Pelorhabdus rhamnosifermentans: one gene and its partner. Each later gene encodes a partner of the first gene's protein in a complex. Links are inferred from orthologs where the notes say so. Each region holds a gene or a part of one and is shown in the gene's direction. Other genes may lie near its edges.

Evidence for each region.
Region 2: the proteins of Ga0466249_RS04675 (region 1) and lpxA are in contact, whole or in part, in a crystal structure (PDB 4J09), measured with the Escherichia coli proteins. The link is inferred for Pelorhabdus rhamnosifermentans from one-to-one orthologs.

What each region holds. Positions count from the first base shown.
Region 1 is NZ_JAHGVE010000002.1:302,591-307,010, reverse strand. Bases 887-3,817 are described here. They hold Ga0466249_RS04675 (MFS transporter), read left to right. Parts: upstream 887-1,651; coding sequence 1,652-2,983; downstream 2,984-3,817. Other genes in these bases: Ga0466249_RS04670 (ATP-binding protein), read right to left, coding at 3,175-3,817; Ga0466249_RS04680 (DUF2238 domain-containing protein), read right to left, coding at 887-1,195. Outside these bases: Ga0466249_RS04690 (DUF2935 domain-containing protein), read left to right, coding at 1-310; Ga0466249_RS04685 (hypothetical protein), read left to right, coding at 444-650; more of Ga0466249_RS04680, read right to left, coding at 668-886; more of Ga0466249_RS04670, read right to left, coding at 3,818-4,420. UniProt on the Escherichia coli protein: Probably transports across the inner membrane the two dehydrated forms of N-acetylneuraminate (Neu5Ac), 2,7-anhydro-N-acetylneuraminate (2,7-AN) and 2-deoxy-2,3-didehydro-N-acetylneuraminate (2,3-EN).
Region 2 is NZ_JAHGVE010000001.1:56,505-60,781, forward strand. What follows is about bases 1,064-3,851. They hold lpxA (acyl-ACP--UDP-N-acetylglucosamine O-acyltransferase), read left to right. Parts: upstream 1,064-1,939; coding sequence 1,940-2,764; downstream 2,765-3,851. Other genes in these bases: lpxC (UDP-3-O-acyl-N-acetylglucosamine deacetylase), read left to right, coding at 1,064-1,318; fabZ (3-hydroxyacyl-ACP dehydratase FabZ), read left to right, coding at 1,323-1,775; Ga0466249_RS00310 (LpxI family protein), read left to right, coding at 2,770-3,573; lpxB (lipid-A-disaccharide synthase), read left to right, coding at 3,664-3,851. In the rest of the region: Ga0466249_RS00290 (amino acid ABC transporter ATP-binding protein), read left to right, coding at 1-357; more of lpxC, read left to right, coding at 449-1,063; more of lpxB, read left to right, coding at 3,852-4,277.

The sequences.
Region 1 (4,420 bases):
CGAATTTGCCATTGAATTCGAGAGGTTACAACTTCAAGCTCGTGACTTGGATAGTATGTTATGGCATTCCTGTCCTAATAACGATCTCGTAAGGTTTGAAAAAGATGTAAAAACAGCAACTACTAATATACGGGACTTCAAAAGGGCTGCACGAGATTTAATTGCATCGTGTAAGGTACTTTCTCTGATTCCCTCCCTCTTAGCCGACCATGTCCTACGGGAGGCGGAATATTTTCTAAAGATTCTCGAAGAAATTCAACAAGACTTGGCAGAGATGGATACTCCTCCGATTAAAACATGTGATTATTGAGAAAAGACACCCGCTTAAAATCCCTACCCTGGACTAAGCCGAAATAGGGATTTTCCAATATCATTTCGATTAATTATTTTTCGCTAATAAGTAAATGCTAAATAAATGAACTAACTAGAGGAGTGATATTGTTATGACAGAAAAATATACGGAAGAACAATTACTGGCTATTGCAAAAGAATGTAATGAATTCGAGCATATTATAAATGCGATGGGCTATGGTTACTCATTACTTAATGTCTCTCCAAAAGATTATAAAAGACGTTGTACTGATTGTACACACTGGCTAGATGCCTCATGTAGGATATTTCTTTCAGAAATATCTCAATGGCATAAATAGCAAACTTTCCGCAATCATCACCATTCATTGTTCCTAAACATCACATGAATGGCAGCACAAACTGCCCCAATAACATCCCCAATCAAATCTAAATCCGTATCTAACAAACCTGGCTGACTAGGTAGCGTTGGCGGCGAGATTATATCGGTAAGAAATTCTGCAATTTCATAAATTGCACCAATGCTAATTCCTAAACAAATAACCAAAATAAATTTGAAGGATCGATTTACAGCATCTTTCAGAAGCTGAACAACTAAAATATAGGTAAATAGTGACAATGCATAAGTTCCAAAGACATGTAGTATTTTATCAAAAACTGAAGAGAGTGCATACAAGTCCAGATAATAGCCAAAAAAACTATCACTAACAAGTGTAATTCCTACCACGACTCTAACAAAATTATTCATAACCAGCTTATATCTTGCCTCTAAAAACATATATACGAGCCAAATACCTGTTGTTACCATCACACTCCGAATGTATTCAAAGTGTAATCCCATAGCTAATCCCACTACTACTAGGATTTGAATTAGTATAATCAACATATTAATTCTAAACTTGAGCGATTTATGCATGTTTATAATACCTCTACTAATTCAGATAAATTCACCCCTCCCCGTTGCAACTAGGAGGGGCAATTTCCGGTTAAAGAGAAAAATCGAGAGTGATTTATTACCTATAACCTTCATACTATTTTTACCTAATTTTATGACTCTATTCATGCGAAATAAAAAAAGAGCTTCCCATAAGTTTAGCAATCTCATGAAAAGCCTCTTTACGCTCTCTGAAAAACCGGCAATCGGATCAACTTTCGACTGTATTTGACATTTTATGAACTTAATAGTACAATAAAGCCAAAATAAATTCGATAAAATATACCACTTTTTACTACAGAATTAAATTGAGATACATACTAAAGTTTGTAAAATGAATATATCAGAAGCAATGGTGCTCCAAACAAAGATTCTTAAATCGAGAATCCTTTAGTTTGGAGTATTTTTTTGTTAAATAAGATAAAAAAAGAATTGTGGAGTACTGGAAAAAACGGAGGGATATTGATGGCACAAACGAAAATTATCACTGATGAAATAACTACATTGCAGTCAACGGAATCTAAATGCTGGTGGAGAGAGATTAGCAAAAAACAGTGGTATGCCTTATGGGCATCTGTTCTGGGATATATTCTTGATTCATTTGATACCATGGTATATGCTTTTGCGTTGACAAGGATTCTCAATGAATGGGGCTTAACAACAGTTGAGGCTGGACTTTTATCTTCAGTAACTTTGTTCTCTTCTGCATTTGGAGGAGTTTTTTTCGGCGCAGTAGCAGATAAAGTCGGCCGCAAAAAAGCAATCATGATCACGGTCTTATTATTTTCAATTTTTTCAGGTTTAAGTGGTTTATCACAAAATATCGTCCAATTAGCAATTGCTCGGGCCTTACTTGGTTTAGGCATGGGGGGCGAATGGACAGCAGGAGTTCTTTTGATTTCGGAAACTTGGCCAGCAAAGCATCGCGGTAAGGCAATCGGACTGATGCAAAGTGGATGGGCGCTGGGGTATTTTTTGGCTGCTTTGGCAGCTATGGTTATTTTGCCTGCATTTGGTTGGCGCGTCTTATTTTTTCTTGGAATACTTCCAGCGTTATTTTCTTTGTGGGTCCGGTCGTTCGTCGATGAAACTGAATTATGGAAAAATTTAAAAGAAAACCCAAATAAAAAAACGAACATACTACAAATATTTAAAGGAGATCTTTTAAAACATACGGTTGTAATTACATTGGCAAGCTCTTTTTTGATGTTTGCCTATTGGGGACTATTTAGTTGGTTACCAGGCTTTTTGAGTATGCCCATAGAAAAAGGAGGAGCAGGGTTAAGTGTTGTAAAGTCATCCGCATGGATGATGCCAACGATGCTTGGAGCATGGGGCGGATATGTATCTTTTGGCTTTTTAGCCGACAAGTTTGGGCGACGCCCGATTTTTGCTGCATTCCTTATGATGTCGTCTGTATTTGTTTATGTGTATGGTAATGTACGCGATGCAAATTTGCTTATTCTTTTGGGACCATTTGTTGGTTTCTTTGGTTCTGGAGCATTTAGTGGTTTTGGTGCCTTTACATCTGAGCTATATCCTACGTCAGTACGAGGTTTAGGTGCTGGATTTACTTATAATGTTGGTAGAATTATGAGCGCGTTTGCACCGATTATCATCGGTTATTTTGCTGGAATCTATGGTCTGGGAGTTTCACTAGGGCTTACCGCAGTTTCATATTTTCTCGCCGCTCTTACTATCTACTTTATTCCAGAGACAAAAGGCGTAAAACTGAAATAGTTGAATACCATTATGATCCATATCATCGATTAACATTTGGGTGCCTTTACCACGTTTCAAAATGATAAATAAAAAGGGCTTTCCCAATTAGAAGGCCCTGAAAAGTTATTCAAGAATCAGGTAACAAGTTACAATTTTTGATCACATATTAATCGAAGAATATATCATTCTTCAGTATCAGTCTAGTAATGTTAAGATTGAGCGATATTAAATTGCACGTAAAAAATAGAACCCGACGGGCTACTATCAATATATAACGATGCCTGATGACGTTCGATAATGGTATAACAAACGGAAAGCCCAAGGCCTGTGCCGCATTCTTTAGTGGTAAAAAAAGGCGTACCAATTTCATCTAAGATATCGGAAGGAATTCCAGTTCCCTGGTCTTGGACAGCCAGAATAGCATAATCATCTTGCATATAGGTGTAAATTGTTAATGTTTGGTTGGGTTGCATAGCTTCTAAACCATTACGTACGAGATTAATCAACAACTGCCGAATTTCATTTTCATCAATCAAAATTGGCGGCAGCAAGCCTAACTCTAAAATAACATTTTGATTAAGACTCTTCGCATCTGCTAAAATAAGTGGATATAATTGCGTAAGAATCGTATTTAACTGTTGTTTCTTTAGCGAAACTCTTTTATCCTTACAAAGTGCCAGATATTCGGTAATAATCGTGTTGATTCGATCCACTTCCTGTAACATCATGAGTGTGCGTTCTTGATCCCTTTTAAATTGTTTTTTATACATCAGTTGCAAATAGCCACGTATTGTCGTTAATGGATTGCGAATTTCATGAGCTAGATTGGCAGCCATTTGACCAACAATATGAAGACCTTCCAGGCGACACATCTCTTTTTCCAAATGCTTTCGATTAGTAATATCACGGGCAATACCTTCTAATGAGGTTACCATTCCATCATTGTTTGTAATAGTAACGTTTTGTAACTCAACCCATTTCACGGAATGATCTTTGCATAGTATTCGTATAGCTAAGGACTGTGTAGGAGAAACAAATGAGCGAATGAATTTTTTAAACAAAGGCTTGTCATCAGGATGAATTAATTGTAGCGGTAAAACTGGGTTGTCATAAAATTCCCGTGGCGTAAATCCTGTTATGTTGATCAATGACGGACTTACATAATCAAAGTGTCGCACAGGATACAGGCAAAAGCGATAAATGATAGCTCTAGCATTTTCCGCCAACAAATAAAGGTTCTTTTCACTTTCCAATAATAATTCTCTTACCTGTTGAGAGTACATCATAAGCATACAGATGCCAATTGATACACGCAAAATGGCGTCGAGCGCATAAGCCCATGGCGAAAGCCATTCGATAGTTCGTAGGAAAGGAAAGTCAAAATGGTGTAATCCCAATAATATAAAGGGAATGACGGTGATGCATCTGACTAAATGACTAATGTACAGATACTTA
Region 2 (4,277 bases), on another replicon or contig:
CAGCAGCGTGTGGGGATTGCACGGGCTTTGGCATTTGAACCTGAGCTTATGCTGTGGGACGAACCAACGGCGTCTCTTGATCCTATTCTTGTACGCGAAGTGCTTGTAGTTATGGAAGATTTGGCGAAATATCAAGACAGTACCATGCTTGTTGTAACTCATGAGATTTCTTTTGCTCTCCATGTAGCTCAGCAAATTGTGCTTATGGATCAAGGCCGGATTGTGGAACAAGGACAGCCTTCGCAGGTCTTTTTAGCCCCCGCGTCAGCCATTGGTCAGCAATACAAACAACTCATTGAATACCAGCTGAATCAGACGGAAATCACGCTATATGGAAAGCAGCGAGCAGCAGTCTAGGAAACCTTTGCTTTGATGGTGTTTTGAATAATGGTTGCAGTAAAGCTGAATTTCCGGTAAAATGGAATGAGTTAATTGTCAGGAGGATACCATGCAATACCAAACTACACTAGCCGAAGAGGTAACTTATACCGGAATTGGACTGCATTCCGGATTGAATGTAACCATCGTTTTGCAGCCAGCAGCGGCAGATACAGGCATTGTTTTTGTCCGAGCCGACCTTGCTGGTCGTCCTTCTGTTACGGCATTCGCTGCAAATGTAACGAATACAATGAGGGCTACGACGCTTGAAAATGGAGCAGCTAAAGTTTTTACGATAGAACATCTCATGGCGGCTTTTTCCGGCATGGGAGTGGATAATTGCCTTGTCACCATGACTGCACCGGAACCGCCTGTTGCCGACGGCAGCGCCTTGACTTTTGTCCGGCTCATTCAGCAAGCAGGAATTATCGAGCTTACGGCGAAACGACAGATTCTAAAGGTAGCGGCAGAACAGACGGTCCGCGTAGCAGATAAGTTTATTACCATTTTACCTTATGATGGTTTGCGCATTACTTTTACTTCGATTAATGCTCATCCGCTGCTTGGCGTACAATTTGGTGATTACGAAATAACACCGGAACTTTTTTGTCGGGAAATTGCGCCAGCTCGTACCATTGGTTTTATGAATGAAGTAGCAGCCCTGCAAGCCCAAGGCCTTGCCAGGGGTGGCAGTCTGGAAAATGTCGTTGTTTATGATGAGAAAGATGTGCTGACACCGCTCCGGTTTTCTGATGAACTTGTTCGCCATAAAATTTTGGATGTTGTGGGTGATATGGCTTTGGCAGGCTGTGTACAGGGACATATTATTGCCGTGAAATCCGGTCATGCTCTGAACACCGTCTTGGCCAAACAAGTGCTTGCTGCTCACAAGCGGGAGTCGGGCGGTATTTTGTGGATGAGTAATAAGGAGGCAGAGTAAGGCTATGTTAAATTCCGAAGAAATTCAGCAAATTATTCCCCATAGGTATCCCATGCTGCTTGTAGATCGTATTGTTGAACTGGAACCATTGAAGCGGGCCGTGGGAATTAAAAATGTTTCTATAAATGAACCGTTTTTTCAAGGCCATTTTCCTGATAATCCGATCATGCCTGGCGTACTTATTTTGGAGGCCATGGCTCAAGTCGGTGGTGTCGCTATGCTTTACCCGGAAGAATATCGTGGCAAGCTGGCTTTTTTTGCCGGCATTGAAAAAGCCAAGTTTCGTAAAATGGTTGTTCCGGGCGATCAGCTCAGGATGGTTGTTGAAATCTTGAAAATCAAGGGCCTGATTGGGAAAATAAAAGCCGAAGCTTTTGTAGATGACCAAGTCGTAGCCGAAGGCGAATTTATGTTTGCTCTATCACATAAAAAAGCGGAAAAGCAGGTAAACAAGTGATATTCAGTTGAAAAGATGAGAAAATAGTCTCGTTTTACCTGAATAGCCTGAAATATCGCCCTAGGGGCTTAGCAACGGGGCGACTCATGAGTCGGATTATATAGTATTAAATAGCTACGTTCAGTAGTCGTTTTCAAGCAGAACTAGAAGGAGTTGATGTACGGATGAAGGCAGAACCCGTAGTCATACCCATCCGTAAAATACATGAAACAGCAGTCATTCATCCGGCCGCTCGCATTGGCAAAGACGTAGAGATCGGTCCCTATGTTGTCATTGGTGAGAATGTTGTTATTGGTGATGGAACGAAAATTATGGCTCATGCTGTTATTGATGGTTGGACGAGCATTGGTCGAGAATGTGTCATTTTTCCCAGTGCATCCATTGGTGCCGAGCCGCAGGATTTAAAGTTTAATGGCGAAAAAAGTTATGTCTTTATTGGGGATTACACCAAAATACGAGAATTCGCCACAGTCCATCGGGCCACAGGTGAAGGCGAAGAAACACGCATTGGCATGCACTGCCTCATGATGGCGTATACCCATGTTGCGCATAATTGTATTGTTGGCAATCATGTCATCATGTCCAATGCCGCGACGCTTGCCGGTCATGTTATAGTAGAAGATCGGGCCGTCATTGGCGGATTAGCTGGTGTTCATCAATTTGTCAAGATTGGTCGGAATGCCATGATTGGTGGCGCTACCAAGATTGTACAGGATATTCCGCCTTACGTGATTGCTGATGGCAATCCCGCCCGGGTGAGGGGACTCAATAATGTAGGTATGTCGCGGGCTGGTATTAGTCCCATGGCCAGACGCAACCTTAAGAAGGCTTATCGTTATCTCTATCGTTCTAATTTGAGCTTGCCTCATGCCATTGCTGTTATGGAACAAGAATTGGATTCTTGTGAAGAAGTAGAACATTTCTTGCGCTTCTTGCGCAACGCCGAACGGGGCATTTGCCGTGGTCGGCGTGACGAAACGGGAGAATAAAATTGATGAAAACAATTGGTTTATTGGCTGGTGTCGGAAGATTGCCTGTCGAATTTGCCCGTGCCGCTCGCGGCATGGGCTTTGCCGTGATTACCATGGCTGTTGTGCCTGGTACGGACAAAGAACTTTCGGCTGTTTCAGATAAATTTTTTGATATTTCTATTGGTCAATTGGATACAATAATGCTAAAGCTAAAGCAAGAGGAGATTCACGAAGTAACCTTGCTTGGTAAGGTTACGAAAGAGCTTATGTTTACAGGAAAACTCGCTCTGGATGAAAGAATCAAAAAATTATTAGCCGCTTTGCCTGATTATAGTGATGATACGCTCATGCTGGCTTTTGTACGCGAACTGGCTGCTGCTGGGATTCGCGTGCTTGATCAGACACAGCTCATTGCTTCACTCATGCCTCAGCCGGGTGTACTTACAGTACGCAAGCCAACGGCAGAAGAATGTACAGATATGAAATTTGGGTTTGCTATGGCCAAACATATTGGCGCTCTTGACATTGGTCAGACCGTTGTTGTCAAGAACAGCGCTGTTTTAGCTGTAGAAGCCATTGAAGGAACAGATGCCTGCATCAAGCGCGGCGGCAAACTTGGTTGTGGCGGCGTCATTGTTGCGAAGGTAGCCAAACCGAATCAAGATATGCGGTTTGATGTTCCTGGAGTGGGAATTGCGACGATTCATTCCATGCTGGAAGCAGAGGCCGTTGGGCTGGTCATTGAAGCAGGAAAAACGCTCTTGATTGATCAGAAGGCAGTTGTTAAGCTGGCTGATGCCCATGGCATTGCCATTGTAGCCATGTAAAACGAGGGCCGCAGATTCATTGATTCACTGAGAACGTCTTTTCTCTGTGTTTCTTTGCCTCTGTGGCCCTTCTATAGTGGGAGATGTCTTATGAAAATTATGATTTCAGTCGGCGAAGCCTCAGGTGATCTCCATGGTGCTCGTTTGGCTGCCGCTTTAAAACAACTACAACCGGATATTACGCTGCTTGGCATGGGCGGACAGGCCATGCGTGCCGCTGGGGTTGAACTTGTCTATGACATTGCTGATTTGGGTGTTATGGGTATTGTGGAGGTCATCAAGAATTTGCGGCGTCTATTTGTTTTACGTGATGAACTTGTTTGTGTAATGAAACGCGAACAACCAGATGCCCTTGTTGTTATCGACTATCCTGGTTTTAATATGAGGCTGGCAAAGAAGGCCAGGGAACTGGGCATTCCGATCATTTCCTATATTAGTCCGTCCGCCTGGGCCTGGGGCAAAGGCCGAGCCAAAGAAACAGCTGAAATCGTCGATCGTGTAGCAGCTATTTTCCCTTTTGAGGCGAAAGTTTATGAAGAGGCAGGAGCGAAGGTGACTTTTGTGGGGCATCCTTTACTGGATATTGTCAAGTCGTCCATGAGTAAGGCTGCAGCCTATGAATTGTTTGGGACTGATCCCAATCACCCTGTCGTACTGCTTATGCCAGGCAGCCGGGTGCAGGAAATTGATAAGCTTTTGCCTGA